4 regions of the Mucilaginibacter sp. 21P genome follow, and region 1 is predicted to be linked to each of the others. Evidence: riboswitches for the same ligand, from Rfam matches in the RefSeq annotation. Region 1 holds a riboswitch; each other region holds the start of a gene.
What was found. Region 1 has a riboswitch for S-adenosylmethionine ahead of INP83_RS10345 (cysteine desulfurase family protein). Riboswitches for the same ligand answer to the same signal wherever they lie in the genome.
Positions count from the first base shown of each region.

Region 2: another riboswitch for S-adenosylmethionine. It lies ahead of INP83_RS15230 (O-acetylhomoserine aminocarboxypropyltransferase/cysteine synthase family protein); the one in region 1 lies ahead of INP83_RS10345 (cysteine desulfurase family protein).
Region 3: another riboswitch for S-adenosylmethionine. It lies ahead of metH (methionine synthase); the one in region 1 lies ahead of INP83_RS10345 (cysteine desulfurase family protein).
Region 4: another riboswitch for S-adenosylmethionine. It lies ahead of INP83_RS19875 (peroxiredoxin); the one in region 1 lies ahead of INP83_RS10345 (cysteine desulfurase family protein).

Region 1 covers NZ_CP063061.1:2,259,173-2,263,359, reverse strand. The annotation lists gene INP83_RS10365 (SusC/RagA family TonB-linked outer membrane protein) at 1-201, shown strand, start outside; gene INP83_RS10360 (SusD/RagB family nutrient-binding outer membrane lipoprotein) at 206-1,660, shown strand; tRNA gene INP83_RS10355 (tRNA-Cys) at 1,864-1,935, opposite strand; tRNA gene INP83_RS10350 (tRNA-Cys) at 1,951-2,021, opposite strand; SAM riboswitch class I at 2,367-2,476, shown strand; gene INP83_RS10345 (cysteine desulfurase family protein) at 2,546-3,676, shown strand; gene katG (catalase/peroxidase HPI) at 3,981-4,187, shown strand, end outside.
Region 2 covers NZ_CP063061.1:3,404,309-3,408,495, forward strand. The annotation lists gene INP83_RS15225 (PLP-dependent aspartate aminotransferase family protein) at 1-1,018, shown strand, start outside; SAM riboswitch class I at 1,150-1,262, shown strand; gene INP83_RS15230 (O-acetylhomoserine aminocarboxypropyltransferase/cysteine synthase family protein) at 1,497-2,810, shown strand; gene metX (homoserine O-acetyltransferase) at 2,899-3,954, shown strand; gene INP83_RS15240 (homoserine dehydrogenase) at 3,954-4,187, shown strand, end outside.
Region 3 covers NZ_CP063061.1:431,201-435,387, reverse strand. The annotation lists gene metH (methionine synthase) at 1-2,181, opposite strand, end outside; SAM riboswitch class I at 2,332-2,443, opposite strand; gene INP83_RS01720 (glutaminyl-peptide cyclotransferase) at 2,568-3,653, opposite strand; gene INP83_RS01715 (YraN family protein) at 3,660-4,028, opposite strand; gene dnaG (DNA primase) at 4,028-4,187, opposite strand, start outside.
Region 4 covers NZ_CP063061.1:4,460,609-4,464,795, reverse strand. The annotation lists gene INP83_RS19885 (PAS domain-containing sensor histidine kinase) at 1-651, opposite strand, end outside; gene INP83_RS19880 (cellulase family glycosylhydrolase) at 1,078-2,148, shown strand; SAM riboswitch class I at 2,444-2,556, shown strand; gene INP83_RS19875 (peroxiredoxin) at 2,699-3,334, shown strand; tRNA gene INP83_RS19870 (tRNA-Cys) at 3,352-3,422, shown strand; gene INP83_RS19865 (DUF5996 family protein) at 3,847-4,187, shown strand, end outside.

The DNA of each region.
Region 1 (4,187 bases):
CTGCCGCAGAATTGGGTTAAAGGCATCGGCCTGCAATCGGCAACAGTATCATTGGTTGGCCGTAACCTTTGGATCATACACAAAAAGGTACCCAACATTGATCCTGAAACAGCATTTAACAGCGGTAACGCACAAGGTTTAGAAGACCTTACGCTGCCTACTGTACGTAACCTTGGTTTTAACGTGAACCTCAAATTCTAAAACAATGAAAATTAAATATTTAGCCACCATCATATCAGGAACACTGCTTTTATCGGCAACAGCCTGCAAAAAAACGATTGAGGATATCAACAAAAATCCAAACGCGTCAGAAACCGGTCAGCCGGATTATATCTTAACAGGCGTAACAAAAGCTTTGGCAGATACTTACTGGGGGACATCCAATAATATGGACGCCAGCTTGCTTTGGGTACAAAACTGGGCCAAGATACAGTATACCGACCCCGACAGGTATATCTATACCAGTACATCCTTTAATGAGCTTTGGGGTACAGGTTATTCAAGAGGGGTTGTGAATCTTAACGCACTTGTAAAAATTGCCGATGCACAAGCTAACCCTAATTATAAAGGAGTTGCTTTAGTACTAAGATCATGGGCTTTCCAATTGCTAACTGATAATTATGGCGATGTGCCTTACACGCAGGCAGCAAGCATTAACGAATTCCTGACACCTGCTTACGACAAACAAAAGGATGTGTATTTTGCCATCCTCGATGATCTGAAATCGGCTCAAACCTTCCTTAGCCCTTCAGGTCCTGCAATTGCAGGCGACATCATCTATGGCACCAGCAGCGGCGCAAACCAGATACTGCTATGGAAAAAATTTGCCAACTCGCTGCGTTTACGTATTGCCCTGCGCATTGCAGACCGCGAGCCTGAAAAAGCAAAGCAGGTACTGGCCGACATTCAAGCGGATGGCAGCGGTTACATCAGCAGTAACAGCGAAACCGCACAACTGGTTTACGCGGCATCGCCTAACCAAAACCCTATCAGCAATTTGTTTGATACCAGGGATGATTACCGCATCAGCAAAACAATTGTAGATAAGCTTTTTGCATTAAATGACCCGCGCCTGCCGGTTTATGCCAGCAAAACAAAGGATGCTACACCACAAACTTATGTTGGCTTGCCAAACGGACTTTTGGTAGGTGATGCCAGCAGCTATGGCTTTACGAAAACATCAAAACCGGGCACCTACTTTTTAGCGCCAAGCGCACCGGCAGTGATCATCAGTTATGCTGAAGTACTATTTGACCAGGCCGAAGCTGCCCAACGCGGTTTTATTGCCGGCAACGCTGCCGATTTGTACAGGCAGGCTATAACCGCATCATTAACGCAATACGGTATAGGCACCGCCGATATAAACACCTACCTGGCTCAAAGCAGCGTTGCATATGATGCGGCTAACTATCGTAAATCAATAGGCGAACAAAAATGGATTGCGCTATTTGGCCAGGGATTAGAGGCTTATGCCGAATGGCGACGCCTGGATTATCCGCAACTTACCCCGGCAGTTGCCGGTACACTTGGAGGCAAGATACCGCTAAGGTTTATCTACCCCGGTACAGAGCAATCGCTTAATGGCACCAGCTACAAAGCTGCAGTTGCCAGCCAGGGCGCTGACGCATTAACTACCAAATTATGGTTCGATGTGAATTGATAATTAAAAAACTTCATTGTAAAGGCTGCGAAATTTCGCAGCCTTTTTTTGTATGGACCCGAATTAAAATAATTTGCTGAATTTTTATAATTCTGTTATTCCTCAAATTCTTTCAATTCGGGTTCAGACATAAACAACAAAGGCCCCTGTTGGGCAGGGGCACTTTGTAACCAATTATAAACCTGAGATGAGAAACTTAAAAGAGGCGTGAGAACGGATTCGAACCGTTGTATGGCGTTTTGCAGACGCCCGCCTAACCACTCGGCCACCCCGCCTTTTGTTTTATTTAGAGGTTAGAATCGGATTTGAACCGCTGTAACAGGTGTTGCAGACCCGTGCCTCGCCACTCGGCCACCTAACCTTAGCTTCTCCCCACCCCTTTTCTTTGGAGAGGGGCTTTAGAAGATTGTTTTTAAAATATTTATTGTTTGAAAAATAGTGTGAATCACAGACCGAAACGACCTATTATATAAAATCATAAAATCAAAAGATTTTAACGAGATGCCGAAATCAACAACAACAATAACCAAGCCTTTGAGAGAAGCTTGATTTAACAGCGGACGTAGATATTTTAGCGTTGATGCTCATGTTGTTTTTCTTATCGGACAGGACAAAAGTAAACACCTAAAATGAAAAATCAAAAAAAATCTATAAAACTATAGACTTTATATATTATTTGTATATTTGCTGTCGAAACGTTCTTTAAAACTTATCCAGAAAGACCGAGGGAATGGCCCTTTGACGTCTTAGCAACCTGTACCACTTTGGTAAAAGGTGCTAAATCCTGCTCCTGTAATTAATGGAGAAAGATAAGCAATAGCAGCGTTCTGCTGCCAAGCCCCGGTGAACTGGTAAGTTTCATAAAGACATTAATTTATTTAACATATGAAAATTTACCTTGATAACGCCGCAACAACTCCATTAGATAAACAAGTATTTGAAGCCATGACGCCGTTTTACCTGCAGCACTTTGGCAATGCTTCATCTCATCATGCGTTTGGCAGAGAAGTTAAAGCTACGCTGGATAGTTGCCGCAAAACCATTGCGCAATTATTAAACGCCAGTCCGGAGGAGATCATATTCACATCCGGGGGCACCGAGGCAGACAATACCGCCATCCATTCGGCTATTTACGGCGCAGAAGTTGAGCACGTTATCACTACCAAATTTGAACACCATGCAGTACTGCACACACTGCAACAATTTGAGAGAAAAGGTAAGATCAAAATAAGCTACATCGAACATGATGCTCAGGGGACATTGGACCTTGTACATCTGGAAAGCTTGCTACAACAGCATCCAAAAAGCTTTGTATCGGTAATGCATGCAAATAACGAGATAGGCAACTTAAATGATATAGCTGCAATTGGCGAACTTTGCGAAGAATATAAAGCGCTTTTCCATACCGATACGGTACAAACAATAGGTCACTACGTTCATGATCTGCAAAAGCTGAAGGTTCATTATCTTGCAGCATCGGCACATAAATTTCACGGGCCAAAGGGCGTGGGATTTTTATACTGCCGCAAGGAGTCTCCCATAACCCAACTGCTGCACGGCGGCGGTCAGGAAGCAAAATTACGCGCCGGTACAGAAAACATAGCAGGCATAGTAGGCCTTATTAAAGCGCTGCAACTGGCTTATGCCGATCTGGATCAACATCAACTATATATACAATCACTAAAAGACCAGTTGGTGGCAGGCTTGTTAGATAATATCAGCGGCGTTAGCTTTAATGGCAATTCTGCCAACGCAGATAAAAGTTTATACACGGTGCTTAGCGTTTGCCTGCCCAATACCGGGGACGATCTGCTGCGATGTTTGGACGAACAAGGCATAGCAGTATCCGGTGGCAGTGCCTGCTCAACCGGGGCCGCCTCACACGTATTACAGGCATTAAAAATTCGTCCGGGGCGTCACACCGTACGTTTCTCATTTAGCCGGTTCAACACCGCTGAAGAGATTAATCGGGTGGTAAATGTATTATCTGCTTTATTGCAGCCTTTAGCGGCATAAAGCAACTGCTGATATTTTCAAAACCTAAATTTACTCACCCGGTCTGCGCCACGCCGGACCCTCTCCGCTGCATGCACCAGAGGGATAACTATCCTTACCCTCTTTTCGCACAGCGAAGAGAGGGTCGACAAGCGTCAGCAATGTCGGGGTGAGTCAATCGGCAAACGCTCCTAACTCTACTCCCCTCACAGCTCTGCATATAACTTTTCCCTATTCGTTATCGAAAAATTCGATTGGTATTGTGTTTGTTTAACTCCTACCTTCACATTTGTTAATCATCAGATACTAACCAATCAATTTTAACATGGAAAACAATTCGAACGACATCAGCAAATGCCCTTTCCACAATGGCACTTTGACTCATAACACCGCAGGTGGCGGTACACGCAACCGCGATTGGTGGCCAAACCAGCTTAAGCTGAATATTTTACGCCAAAATTCGCAGCTTACCAACCCGATGGATGAGCAGTTTAACTATGCCGAAGAGTTTAAATCATTAGACCTGGAAGCC
Region 2 (4,187 bases), 1.1 Mb from region 1:
CGATGCCGATGGGGGCTTTTCCTCCGGTTATCAGTACAGTCGCTCAGCTAACCCAAACCGTGATGCGTTAGAAAAGGTTTTGGCGAAGTTAGATCAAGGGGTTGAAGCTGCTGCTTTTTCATCCGGCAACGCGGCGGGTATGGCCGTTTTTCAATCCCTTGAGCCTGGTAGCCACATTATTGCGCCTGATGACATGTACCACGGATTACGCAACCAGCTAAAGCAGCTTTTTGCCGGCATCCTGGAATTTGACTTTGTTGATGTAAATAACGAAGAAACGCTAAGGTCACATATTAAAACAAATACCCGGCTGATATGGGTTGAAACACCATCAAACCCGCTGCTTAAGATCACCGATATAAAAAAGGTGGTTGCCATAGCCCGCGAACACGATATCAAAGTGGTATGTGACAACACCTTTGCAACACCGATATGCCAGCAACCCCTAACACTTGGTGCCGATGTTGTGATGCACTCTACCACCAAATATTTTGGCGGCCATAGCGATCTGATGGGCGGCGCGTTGATCACTGCTGAAAAAACAGATTGGTGGGAAAAGATCCGAAATGTGCAAACCATGGGTGGCGCCATACCCTCTCCAATGGATTGCTACTATTTGGTTCGCAGCATTAAAACGCTTCCGTATCGTGTAAAAGGCCATGTACATAATGCGCAGCTTTTGGCAACTTTCTTAGAAAATCATGCGGCGGTTGAGCAGGTCATGTATCCGGGCTCAACTTCGCACCCGCAGTATAGCGTGGCAAAAGAACAAATGACACTGCCAGGTGCAATGATGTCCTTTACGCTAAAAGGCGGCGAAGAAGAAGCGAAAAAGGTAATCAATTCCTTAAAGATTTTTACGCAGGCAACGAGTTTAGGCGGCGTTGAAAGTTTAATAGAACACCGCGCATCTGTTGAAGGGCCGGATACCAAAACACCATTTAATCTACTGCGGGTCTCTGTTGGTTTAGAGCATATTGATGATCTGATTGCTGATCTGGAGCAGGCTATGGCTTGATTTTCGCACTCACGTAATCTTTATTTTTCAATTATTTAAAAATTTTATTTGGAAGATACTTTCCTATTGCCCTATATTTGAAACAATATTTGGTAGCAATACCATGATCAATTTTCCCTCACACGGATTTTGATTTATAAAGAAGCGGCGAGAGATCAGGCTCTGAGAACCGCTGGCAACCCTGCAAGGTGCAGAAGGTGCCAATTCCTGTCCCGGAAAATAATTTACCCGGGGGATATAAATTAATAGTCATGAAAAGTCTGATTTATTTAGCCCAACAAAACACATCGCAAACCCAATCGGGTACGTTTACTGTATACAACCCTGCTAATGGCTGTATTTGTATGTGTTGCTGCTGCTGTTGATGCAGTACACGTTCCCTTTTTCTGTTTCCTGAAAAATACGTGTCACCCTGCTTAGGATAGTTCTATCCGCACGCCAGTTAATCTCAGTTTAAATCAACTTAAAAAATACTACCATGTCTGCACTAAAATTTGAAACCCTACAATTACACGCCGGTCAGGAAGTAGATCCTACCACCAGGTCACGCGCAGTTCCTTTGTATCAAACCACGTCTTACGTATTTAACAACGCCGAGCATGGTGCCAACCTTTTTGCTTTAAAGGAATTTGGCAACATCTATACCCGTTTGATGAACCCGACAACTGATGTTTTTGAGAAACGCATTGCCGCTCTTGAAGGTGGTGTAGCGGCCTTAGCAACAGCATCAGGCCAGGCGGCTCAGTTCATTGCTTTAAATAATATCCTGCAAGCCGGCGACAACTTTGTTACCTCGCCGTATTTGTATGGAGGCACCTATAACCAGTTTAAGGTAGCTTTTAAACGCCTTGGTATAGAAGTACGTTTTGCCGAGGATGATACCGCCGAAAATCTTGAAAAACACATCGATGCTAAAACCAAAGCCATTTATGTAGAAACAATCGGCAACCCCGGTTTCAACATTCCTGACTTTGATCAAGTAGCGGCATTGGCAAAAAAGCATGATCTGCCGCTGATTGTAGATAATACTTTTGCAGCCGGTGGCTACCTGGTCCGCCCGTTACAACACGGTGCCAACATCGTTGTGGAGTCTACAACCAAATGGATAAATGGCCACGGCACCAGCATTGGGGGTGTAATTGTTGATGGCGGTAATTACAACTGGGGTAACGGTAAATTCCCGCAATTTACCGAGCCGAGCGAAGGCTATCATGGACTGATATTCAATGACGTGTTTGGAATCAATGGCCCTTTTGGTAACATCAACTTCATCATTCGTGCCCGTGTGGAAGGCTTGCGTGATTTTGGCCCTTCGCAATCACCATTCAATTCCTGGTTAAACATCCAAGGACTGGAAACTCTGTCATTAAGAGTACAACGCCATGTAGATAATGCACTTGAGTTAGCTAAATGGTTGGAGCGACATCCGCAAGTAGAAAAAGTGAACTACCCGGGACTGGAATCGTCACCAAACCACACCAACGCTAAAAAATATCTGAAGAATGGCTTTGGCGCTGTGTTGTCTTTTGAAGTAAAAGGCGGGCAGGAAAATGCGTCGGCCGTTATCGATAACCTTAAATTGGTTAGTCATTTAGCTAATGTAGGCGATTCAAAAACATTAATTATACAACCATCAGTAACTACGCACCAACAACTGAGCGATGCCGAGCAGTTATCTGCCGGTGTTACCCCTGCCCTGCTGCGCGTTGCCGTTGGTATTGAACATATAGATGATATTAAAGCCGATTTTGAGCAGGCATTTGTCAAGATCGGTCAGTTAGCATATGCATAAAGACCTTTTAATAGTTTTTTAGTTTTTAAGTGATAGTTGTAGAGAGTGGTTGCCAGGCAGCCGCTCCTCTATAACTGAAAAAGAAGAAATGAGTACACAAACCTTTACTTATACAGGGACTTTCGAACTTGAATCGGGCCGTAAACTACAAGGTATTGAAGTAGGTTACAATACTTACGGTACCCTCAACAAAAACCGGGATAATGTAGTGTGGGTATGCCATGCCCTCACTGCAAATTCCGATGTTTTCGACTGGTGGAAAGGCCTGTTTGGCCCAGAAGACCATTTTAACCCTGATGAATATTTTATTATTTGTGCTAATGTTCTGGGTTCGCCATATGGAACAGTTAACCCGCTAAGCAACAACCCGGCAACCGGTCAACCCTATTTTTTGGCATTTCCGGAATATACCATCAGGGATATTGTAAAAGCTCACCAGTTACTGGCTGACCATTTAGCTATCGATAAGATAGAAATATTATTGGGTGGCTCTTTAGGCGGCCAGCAAGCATTGGAGTGGAGCATTATTGAGCAGGATCGTATCAAGAACCTGATATTGATCGCCACCAATGCCAACCACTCACCATGGGGCATTGCGTTTAACGAATCGCAACGTTTGGCCATCAACGCCGACCGTACCTTCCAGGCAGGTAGTATAGATGGCGGTGCAAAGGGATTAAAAGCAGCCAGAAGTATCGCGCTCCTATCCTACCGTAATTACAAAACTTACGGCATTACTCAACATGAAGACAGCGACGAGATACCCGAGAGCTTTAAAGCAGCAAGCTATCAAAACTACCAGGGACAAAAACTTGTGAACCGTTTTAATGCTTACAGCTACTGGTTTTTGTCAAAAGCGATGGATTCGCACAACGTTGGCCGTGGCCGTGGTGGAGTTGATAAAGCTTTGGGCCTGGTAAAGGCGCGCACTTTGGTAATTGGCATCAAGTCAGACGTATTGTTCCCTATTGAGGAACAGCAATACCTATTCAGGCATATACCTAAATCGGCTTTTGCCGAATTAGACTCGTTTTATGGTCACGATGGTTTCCTGATAGAGACCGAAGACCTTACAAAGGTGATCACATCCTTCCTGAAAACGGATGTAAAGGGAAAAATTATTGAATTACAAAAAATAGCTTAATGAGCAAAAAACTTACCATTGGTCTCTTCGGCTTCGGCGTTGTGGGCCAGGGACTGTACGATATCATCAAAACAAAGAACCTTAACCTGGAGATCGTAAAGATTGCCATCAAAAACCCTGAGAAAGACCGTTCTTTACCAAAAGAGTTATTCACTACAGACAGGGACGATATATTGAACAACCCTGAAATTAATACGGTTGTTGAATTGATAAATGATACTGAGGCGGCCTTT
Region 3 (4,187 bases), 1.8 Mb from region 1:
CATTACACGGGCCGACTTTACCACCTGCGGTAAAAACATTTTACCGGCACCAAACAGGTCGCCAACGATGTTCATGCCATCCATCAGCGGGCCTTCAATCACTTCCAACGGGCGGGCATATTTCTGCCGGGCTTCTTCCACATCGGCATCCAGGTATTCAACAATACCTTTTACCAGCGAGTGCGACAAGCGTTCTTCAACAGAACCTTTACGCCACTCTTCATCGCGCACCACCTCTTTACCTTTGCTTTTGATAGTATCGGCAAATTCAACCAGGCGCTCAGTAGCATCGGGGCGGCGGTTAAGCAATACATCCTCAACCAGCTCTAACAGGTCTTTCGGGATCTGCTCGTACACCTCCAGCATACCGGCGTTAACAATACCCATATCCAGGCCGGCTTTTATGGCATGGTAAAGGAAGGCCGAGTGCATGGCTTCGCGCACCACGTTATTACCGCGGAACGAGAAGGAAATGTTACTCACCCCACCGCTTACCTTGGCATGTGGCAGGTTTTGTTTTATCCAGCGGGTAGCCTCAATAAAGTCTACCGCGTAATTGTTATGTTCTTCCAAACCGGTTGCAACGGTAAGGATGTTGGGGTCGAAAATAATATCCTGCGGCGGGAAACCAACCTCATCAACCAGGATACGGTAGCTGCGTTCGCAGATCTCTTTACGGCGCTCCAGTGAATCGGCCTGACCGGTCTCATCAAAGGCCATCACCACCGTGGCAGCGCCATAGCTTAATATCTTGCGGGCATATTCTTTAAACTTTTCCTCGCCTTCTTTAAGGGAGATGGAGTTTACAATTCCCTTGCCCTGTAAACATTTTAAACCAGCTTCCAGTACGCTCCATTTTGATGAATCGACCATGATGGGCAGTTTGGCAATATCCGGCTCGCTGGCAACCAGGTTCAGGAATTTCACCATTACGGCTTCAGAGTCGATCATCCCCTCGTCCATGTTAATATCGATAACCTGGGCACCGCCTTCTACCTGCTGTAAAGCAACAGAAAGGGCTTCCTCGTAATTTTCGGCAAGGATGAGTTTAGAGAATTTTGGCGAACCGGTGATGTTGGTACGCTCACCAATGTTTACAAAGTTGGTCTCCGGCGTTAGCGTAACAGCTTCTAAGCCGCTTAGGCGCAAATAAGGCTTTATCTCCGGAATAGCGCGGGGCGGATATTTCGCCGCTTTATCAGCAATACATTTGATATGATCTGGCGTGGTACCACAACAACCACCAACGATATTCACCAGGCCGGCTTTTATGAAATCGTCAACCTGGTGGGCGGTTTCGTGCGGGGTTTCATCATAGGCACCAAACTCGTTAGGCAAACCTGCGTTAGGGTAGGCTGAAATAAACACACCAGCCTTTTCAGATAACTCCTCTAAGTGCGGGCGCATTTCGCGGGCACCCAAGGCACAATTTAAACCAACCGACAATAAATTAGCATGACTAACGGAGTTCCAGAAAGCCTCAACTGTTTGGCCTGATAACGTACGGCCTGATGCATCGGTAATCGTTCCGGAGATCATGATTCCACCCGTAGGGCGGAAAGCTGCGTAATCTTTACCGGCAGCCAAACATTCCTGTTTATATCTATCTATTGCAAATAGTGCCGCTTTGGCATTCAACGTATCAAAAATGGTTTCAACCAATAATACGTCCGATCCGCCATCAACCAAACCGCGTACCTGCTCATAGTAAGCCTCGGCCAGGTCATCAAAGGTAACAGCACGGTAACCCGGGTCGTTTACATCAGGTGATAACGATGCCGTACGGTTGGTAGGGCCAACTGCACCGGCCACAAAGCGCGGTTTATCAGGCGTAAGGGCAGTATATTCATCAGCAGCTTCACGGGCAAGGCGGGCACCCTCGTAGCTTAGCTCGTAGCCCAGATCTTCCATGTGATAATCAGCCAGGGAAATGCGCTGAGTGCTGAAAGTATTGGTTTCGATGATATCGGCACCGGCCTCCAGGTACTCTTTATGTATAGCCTTGATCACATCCGGACGGGTAAGGTTCAACAGGTCATTGTTGCCCTTAAGGTCTGACGGATGATCACGGAAACGCTCCCCACGAAAATCAGCTTCCGTTAGTTCGTACCGCTGTATCATGGTGCCCATTGCCCCGTCAATTACCAGGATGCGTTTCTGTAGTTCTTTTCTAATGTCCATTTTTCGGTATCAAGTAGCGAGTATCAAGTAGCAAGTACCGCATGGATACCATATCATATCTTGCACAAGAAAAAATCCTGATACTTGATACTAATTACTTAATACTACGAAGACTTATTTCGAAAAGTCGGGGTGTTAACGGTTGACTTTCACTTATCTGTCCCGGGCAGTATTGCTGGTCCGGGTAGAATGTAGCACCTTGTTAAGTAACAGGTTGCTAAGACATCGCAGGGTCTAATCCCTCCGTCTTTCTCCATAAGCAGTGCAAAGATGAATAATAATGTTGTAAAGTGCAAATGAAACGGGGTTGCATCTCACAACTATATTTACGTTCATGCTGCGAATCCTAATGAACGTAAAAGGCAGCCCGATGGCTGCCTCTTTTATTATTTTTTGCTGAACTTAACCTGGAACAGCTTATCCCATTTTTTGCCGGTAACAAATATGCGCTTGGTGGCTTTGTCATAAGCGATGCCATTAAGCACATCAGCCTCAATATTACGCTTGCTTGCCGGGTACATATCAGCCATGTTAGCACGCTGCAGTACTGCACCTGTTTTTGGGTCTATCACCAGGATGTTTTCGGTTTTGTAAACATTGGCGTAGATCTTACCATCAATATATTCCAACTCGTTGATCTCGTTAACAGGCCCTTTATCATCATAAACATCAATATAGCCGGTTTGCTGGTAAGTGTCTTTATTCAGGAACCAGATGCGGTTGGTGCTATCATCCATGTAGATCTTATTACCATCGTAGGTCGTGCCCCAGCCTTCAACACCCACGTTGTTATTAAAGGTGTTTTTCAGATCGAACGTCTTGCGGTCAAAAACGTAGCCTATCTTTTCTTTCCAGGTAAGCATCATTATCTTATCGCCGATAACCACAATTCCTTCGCCAAACACCTTAGGGTCGATCATTTTCTGCTGAACAATTTTACCACTTGGCAGGGTCGTTTTTACCAGTTTAGACTGGCCATCGGCAGGCACACCGGCTGGAGGTTGGGCATAACCACCGCTGCTTTCATAAAAGCCGTTGTTGTCATATATCAAGCCTTCGGTGTAAAGACTGGTATCATGCGGAAAAACCTTTTCTACAGTAAACGTTAGCTCCTCCGGTGCTTTTGCGGGCAACAATACGATGTTGGTGGTAACATCCTGCGCAGCGGCGCCGGGTTGGTAAACCTTGGCGGTAATGGTGCGTGCACCTAAACTGAGGCTGTCGGTTTTTAGCGTAACGCCGGTCTGGTCTTTTTTTGAACCGATGCGGGTGCTATCAACCAGGTACACTACAGAATCTATCTTGGCATCCTTCGGGAAATTTACTTTTATTTCAACCTGCTGACCTGCCTTGTAAGTGGTGCCGGCATCAGGGCTAACGGTAAGGTCTTGCTGGGCATTATCGGTATCAGTATGGCAGCCGTAAGCAAGCAGGGAAGCCGCAAAGGCCAGGAGCACTAATTTTTTATTCATTTTGTGTTAGGTGGCAGAAGGCCAAAAGGCATCTTCAATATGTTTTATGGTATGGGTATTATTACGGTTAAAAAGCACAGATATTATGTCAAACCGCACTTCGCCGTTATGGTTCATTAAATAAATGTATTCATCTGCAGCATGGGCCAGCAGGTTTTGCTTGCGGGTATCTACAAAATCCTCGGGCAGGCCAAAGCCCGTGCCGCTACGCGCTTTAACTTCGGTAAATATAATCACCTTGTTTTTATAAGCAATTAAGTCTATCTCTGCTTTGCCGAAAACCCAGTTTTCGTCCAATATCTCGTAGCCGGCAGCTTCCAAAAAAGCTTTGGCAAGTGTTTCGCCTTGTTTACCGAGATCGTTGTGAAGGGCCATTATTTGAGTATAACAGATCCTAAGTAATCCGATATATGTTTCTCTACCTTTTTCATGTGCATGTACTGGTTAAGCAGTATTTCCTGGTCGGCGGCTTCTAAAGTAGTTTGCAGTTGTTTACGCAGGCTCTCCAGTATTTTGCCAACCTTTTGCTTTTTA
Region 4 (4,187 bases), 2.2 Mb from region 1:
AACCTCAATATCATATGGCTTGCAGAGTGTTAGTGCCTGGTTAACTGCATCTTCGAGCAGCGGGCGATATTGTGGTAAAAAGAATTCAATGGCTTCCGGAACGCTTAATTTGATATGATTGCTCAGCTCAAAGATGTCATATACCTCCGGGCTAAATTTAAGCTCCATGCTTCGGCTGTCTATCTCCCACAAACCTATCTTAGCAATACGGCCTATCTCAAGAGCCTGTAATTCGCTTTCGGCGCTTTTTGCCTGCGCAAGTTTTATGGCGTTGATGTTGGTGAGAAAGCCATACATCACATTACCATTACCTGTGTCGCGGCGATGAGTTGTACTTTCAAACCATTGGTAACCTTGGTTTTTGGTAAGCAGGCGGATATGAGCTACGCGTGGACCATCATGTTTTGGGGAGTAAGTGGCTTTGATGAATGCATCTTTATCCTGGTAATAAAGTAAATGATCGAAGAAATAATTGTTTGAACATTCAATTTCTCCGGGCGAATAACCCAACATATTATAAAAACCCTTAGACCATTTAAGCTCTTTGCTTTGGTTGTGGTACTCCCAAATACCAATGTCCTTGTTATCTATAAGATGTGCTATATAAGACAGGCTCTCACCGTCAAAAGTATGTCCGTCTGTCAAAGTCATTCACGCAATTATCAAAAATTCATTCTGTAACGCCGTGTTATTGTAAATAATATGCCAAAGCCGCAAGTACAACTATTTGTTGTTTAAAATTTCGAGCAGGGAAACAAGAATTTCTTGTTTCGTAAAATTGATTAACCCTTGGTTTATGAGGGGTTGATCAATTCGTCATGCTCACAAAATCGAAACTCAATCGGCTAAAACTATCGCGTGTATACGTTTGCTTTTCTGTTTGGTTATTAAAATTAACCGTGTAAAAATACTATATATTTTAAGACGACAAGCTACTTAATTTAAGTGTTTTACAACTTTTATGATTATCAATATTTTTAATATCACAAATATTGCTGATTCAACAGATCTGTTTTCTTATGATATATGTACTATTGACATTTTTTTATAAGTTTACCGCTACCAATTTAAAAACTTATGAGATTTACTTTGTTAACAGCCCTTGCTGCGGCATTTATCAGCACCACTTCTGTTAATACAATTGCACAAAACGCTCCGGTAGCCAAAGTATGGCCGGCGGCTAAAGCAAACACCTGGTATGCGCAACACAAATGGATGAGCGGCGCTGATTTTATACCCAGCACGGCTATCAACCAGTTAGAAATGTGGCAGGCTGATAGCTTTGATCCTAAAACCATAGACAAAGAATTAGGCTACGCGGAGGGGATAGGCTTTAATACTATGCGTGTGTTCTTATACAGTCTTGCCTGGCAACAGGGTAAACCCGGCTTTAAAAAACGCATAGACGATTATTTAGCCATTGCAGATAAGCACCATATTAAAACCATGTTTGTTTTTTTTGATGATTGCTGGAACGCTGATGCAAAAATTGGTAAACAGCCTGCGCCAAAAACCGGCGTACATAATTCAGGTTGGCTGCAGGATCCGGGTAACCGCCTGGGTACGCCTGGCCAGGAAGCTATGCTAAAAGCTTACGTAACCGACGTAATGACCGCCTTTAAAAACGATAAACGCATATTGCTTTGGGACCTTTACAACGAGCCGGGCAACTCTAAAAAGAAAGATGCCTCAATGGACCTGCTGGTAAAAGTGTTTACCTGGGCAAGAGCGGTAAACCCTTCACAGCCGCTATCTGTTGGTTTGTGGGATTGGTCGTTTGAGAAGCTAAACGCTTACCAGGCGTTAAATTCTGACGTGATCACTTACCACGATTACACTGAGGAGCCTTCGCATTTGAAAACCATCCAGATGCTGAAAACACACGGCAGGCCGTTGATCTGTACCGAATACATGGCCCGCACGCGCAACAGTCGCTTTGAAACGGTTATGCCCATGTTAAAGAAAGAGAATGTTGGTGCGCTTAACTGGGGCTTCGTAGCCGGTAAAACCAACACCATTTATGCCTGGGACACCCCAATGCCAAATGGCGGCGAACCCAAAGAGTGGTTCCATGATATTTTCCGCAAGGATGGTACTCCTTACAAGCCTGAAGAGGTAGAGTTGATCAAAAAACTGAACGGCAAATAGGCTTAGTTATATGTTAGTCTTAGGGTAGAAGGCGATGCAATTGATCGCATCGCCTTCTGTTTTTAAGCTGATATGGGACAAATTGCCATTATCAACTGTCGTTAAAGCGGCTTTTACAGGTGTTCACGTTCACGCCATGAACACTTGTGAACACCGTGAACGCTGACAAAAAATTGTCAGTATTGCTATTCTTAAATATTTATCCCTCATTATCAATAACTTATAATATTTTAAATAAAAGACTACCAAATTTGTAGTTTTTATTTATTTTTGTATCGTTATCGTTCTTTAAATATACTTATCCAGAAAGACCGAGGGAAGGGCCCTGCGAAGTCTTAGCAACCTGTACCGCTTGGTAAAAGGTGCTAATTCCTGCTTTGTACTAATTAGTACTGAGACAGATAAGCTGATTTAAACGACCTGCATTGCCGCAGGATATCACTGTTACAGCCCATCTATCGCTTACTTCCGGATATATTATTGAAACTATTTTACCAATAGCAGGCTTATTTAAAAGCTGTTTAAATATTCAACTTAAAAAATTAGAACCATGAGTTTAAGAATTGGCGACGATGCCCCAAACTTTAAGGCGCAAACATCAAAAGGCGAAATTGACCTTTACGAATACCTTGGCGATGGCTGGGGGGTACTTTTCTCGCATCCTGCCGATTATACCCCGGTATGTACTACCGAGTTGGGAAAAACGGCTGCATTAAAAGACGAATTTGAGAAACGTAACGTAAAGGTGCTTGCTTTAAGCACTGATAACGTTGAATCGCACAAAGGCTGGATCAACGACATTAACGAAACGCAGAACGTAGAGGTAACTTTCCCCATTATCGGCGATGAGGACCGTAAGATCTCTGAGGCCTATGATATGATCCACCCTAATGCTTCGCTAACGGCTACCGTACGTTCATTGTTCATCATCGGTCCCGACAAAAAGATCAAACTGATCATTAGCTACCCGGCATCAACCGGCCGCAACTTTCAGGAAATCTTAAGGGTGATAGATTCGTTGCAGTTAACCGCTTACCACAGCGTTGCTACCCCGGCCGATTGGAAAGACGGTGAGGATGTGGTAGTGTTACCGGCCATAAAAACCGAAGATATTCCGGCTAAGTTCCCTAAAGGTTTCAAAGAGGTGAAACCTTACCTGAGAACTACGCCGCAGCCTAATAAATAAGGCTTCTGAAAATTTTAAGCCGCGTGACCGAGAGGATAGGTGAGGGCCTGCAAAACCTTACACGGTAGTTCGAATCTACCCGCGGCATCAAACTACTAAACTGCTAACTAAAGTAATTGGGCCGCAAGGCCCATTGCTTTTTTAGGCATACGCCAATCCTTCTTAAGAAAGACACGTGTAAAAAAGAACCGTGTCATTGCGAGCGATAGCGCGGCAATCTCATCGCGTTAGTGCCACGCGAGGAGATTGCCACGTCGTCCCGATAGCCATCGGGACTCCTCGCAATGACATGGCTTATTTCCTCATCCTCTTTGCGTAGCAGAAAGGGTCGCGCATCCCGATAGCAATAGGGACGGGGTGAGTCAACTCGTCAATTAACTCACCCCGACACCGCTACGCTTGTCGACCCCCTCTTCGCTGCGCGAAAAGAGGGTAAAGACAAAGCCCCTCTCCTTTGGAGAGGGGTTGGGGTGAGGCTCCAACAATTCCTCCCCCTCACTTGTAGTACCATTATGAGCAAATCAACACACAACTGGCCTGTTCTTGATTTTCATTACCTGAAAGATACCATTGCCACCGTACACATGTGGACGCAGATGATAGGCAAGGTACGTTTGAAAAAATCGCCTTGGATAAACCACTCCTGGCAGGTTACTTTGTATGTGAGCGCTAATGGCTTAACTACCGGAAGCATCCCTTACGAGGATGGTATTTTTCAGATAGATCTCGACCTGGTGAACCATCAGCTGCACATTACAACCAGCACAGGTGGTAAATGTACAGGCTCGTTAGGGGCAGCCACCATTGCCGATTTTTATCATACGCTGATGGATAAGCTGAAGGCCGTATGTGT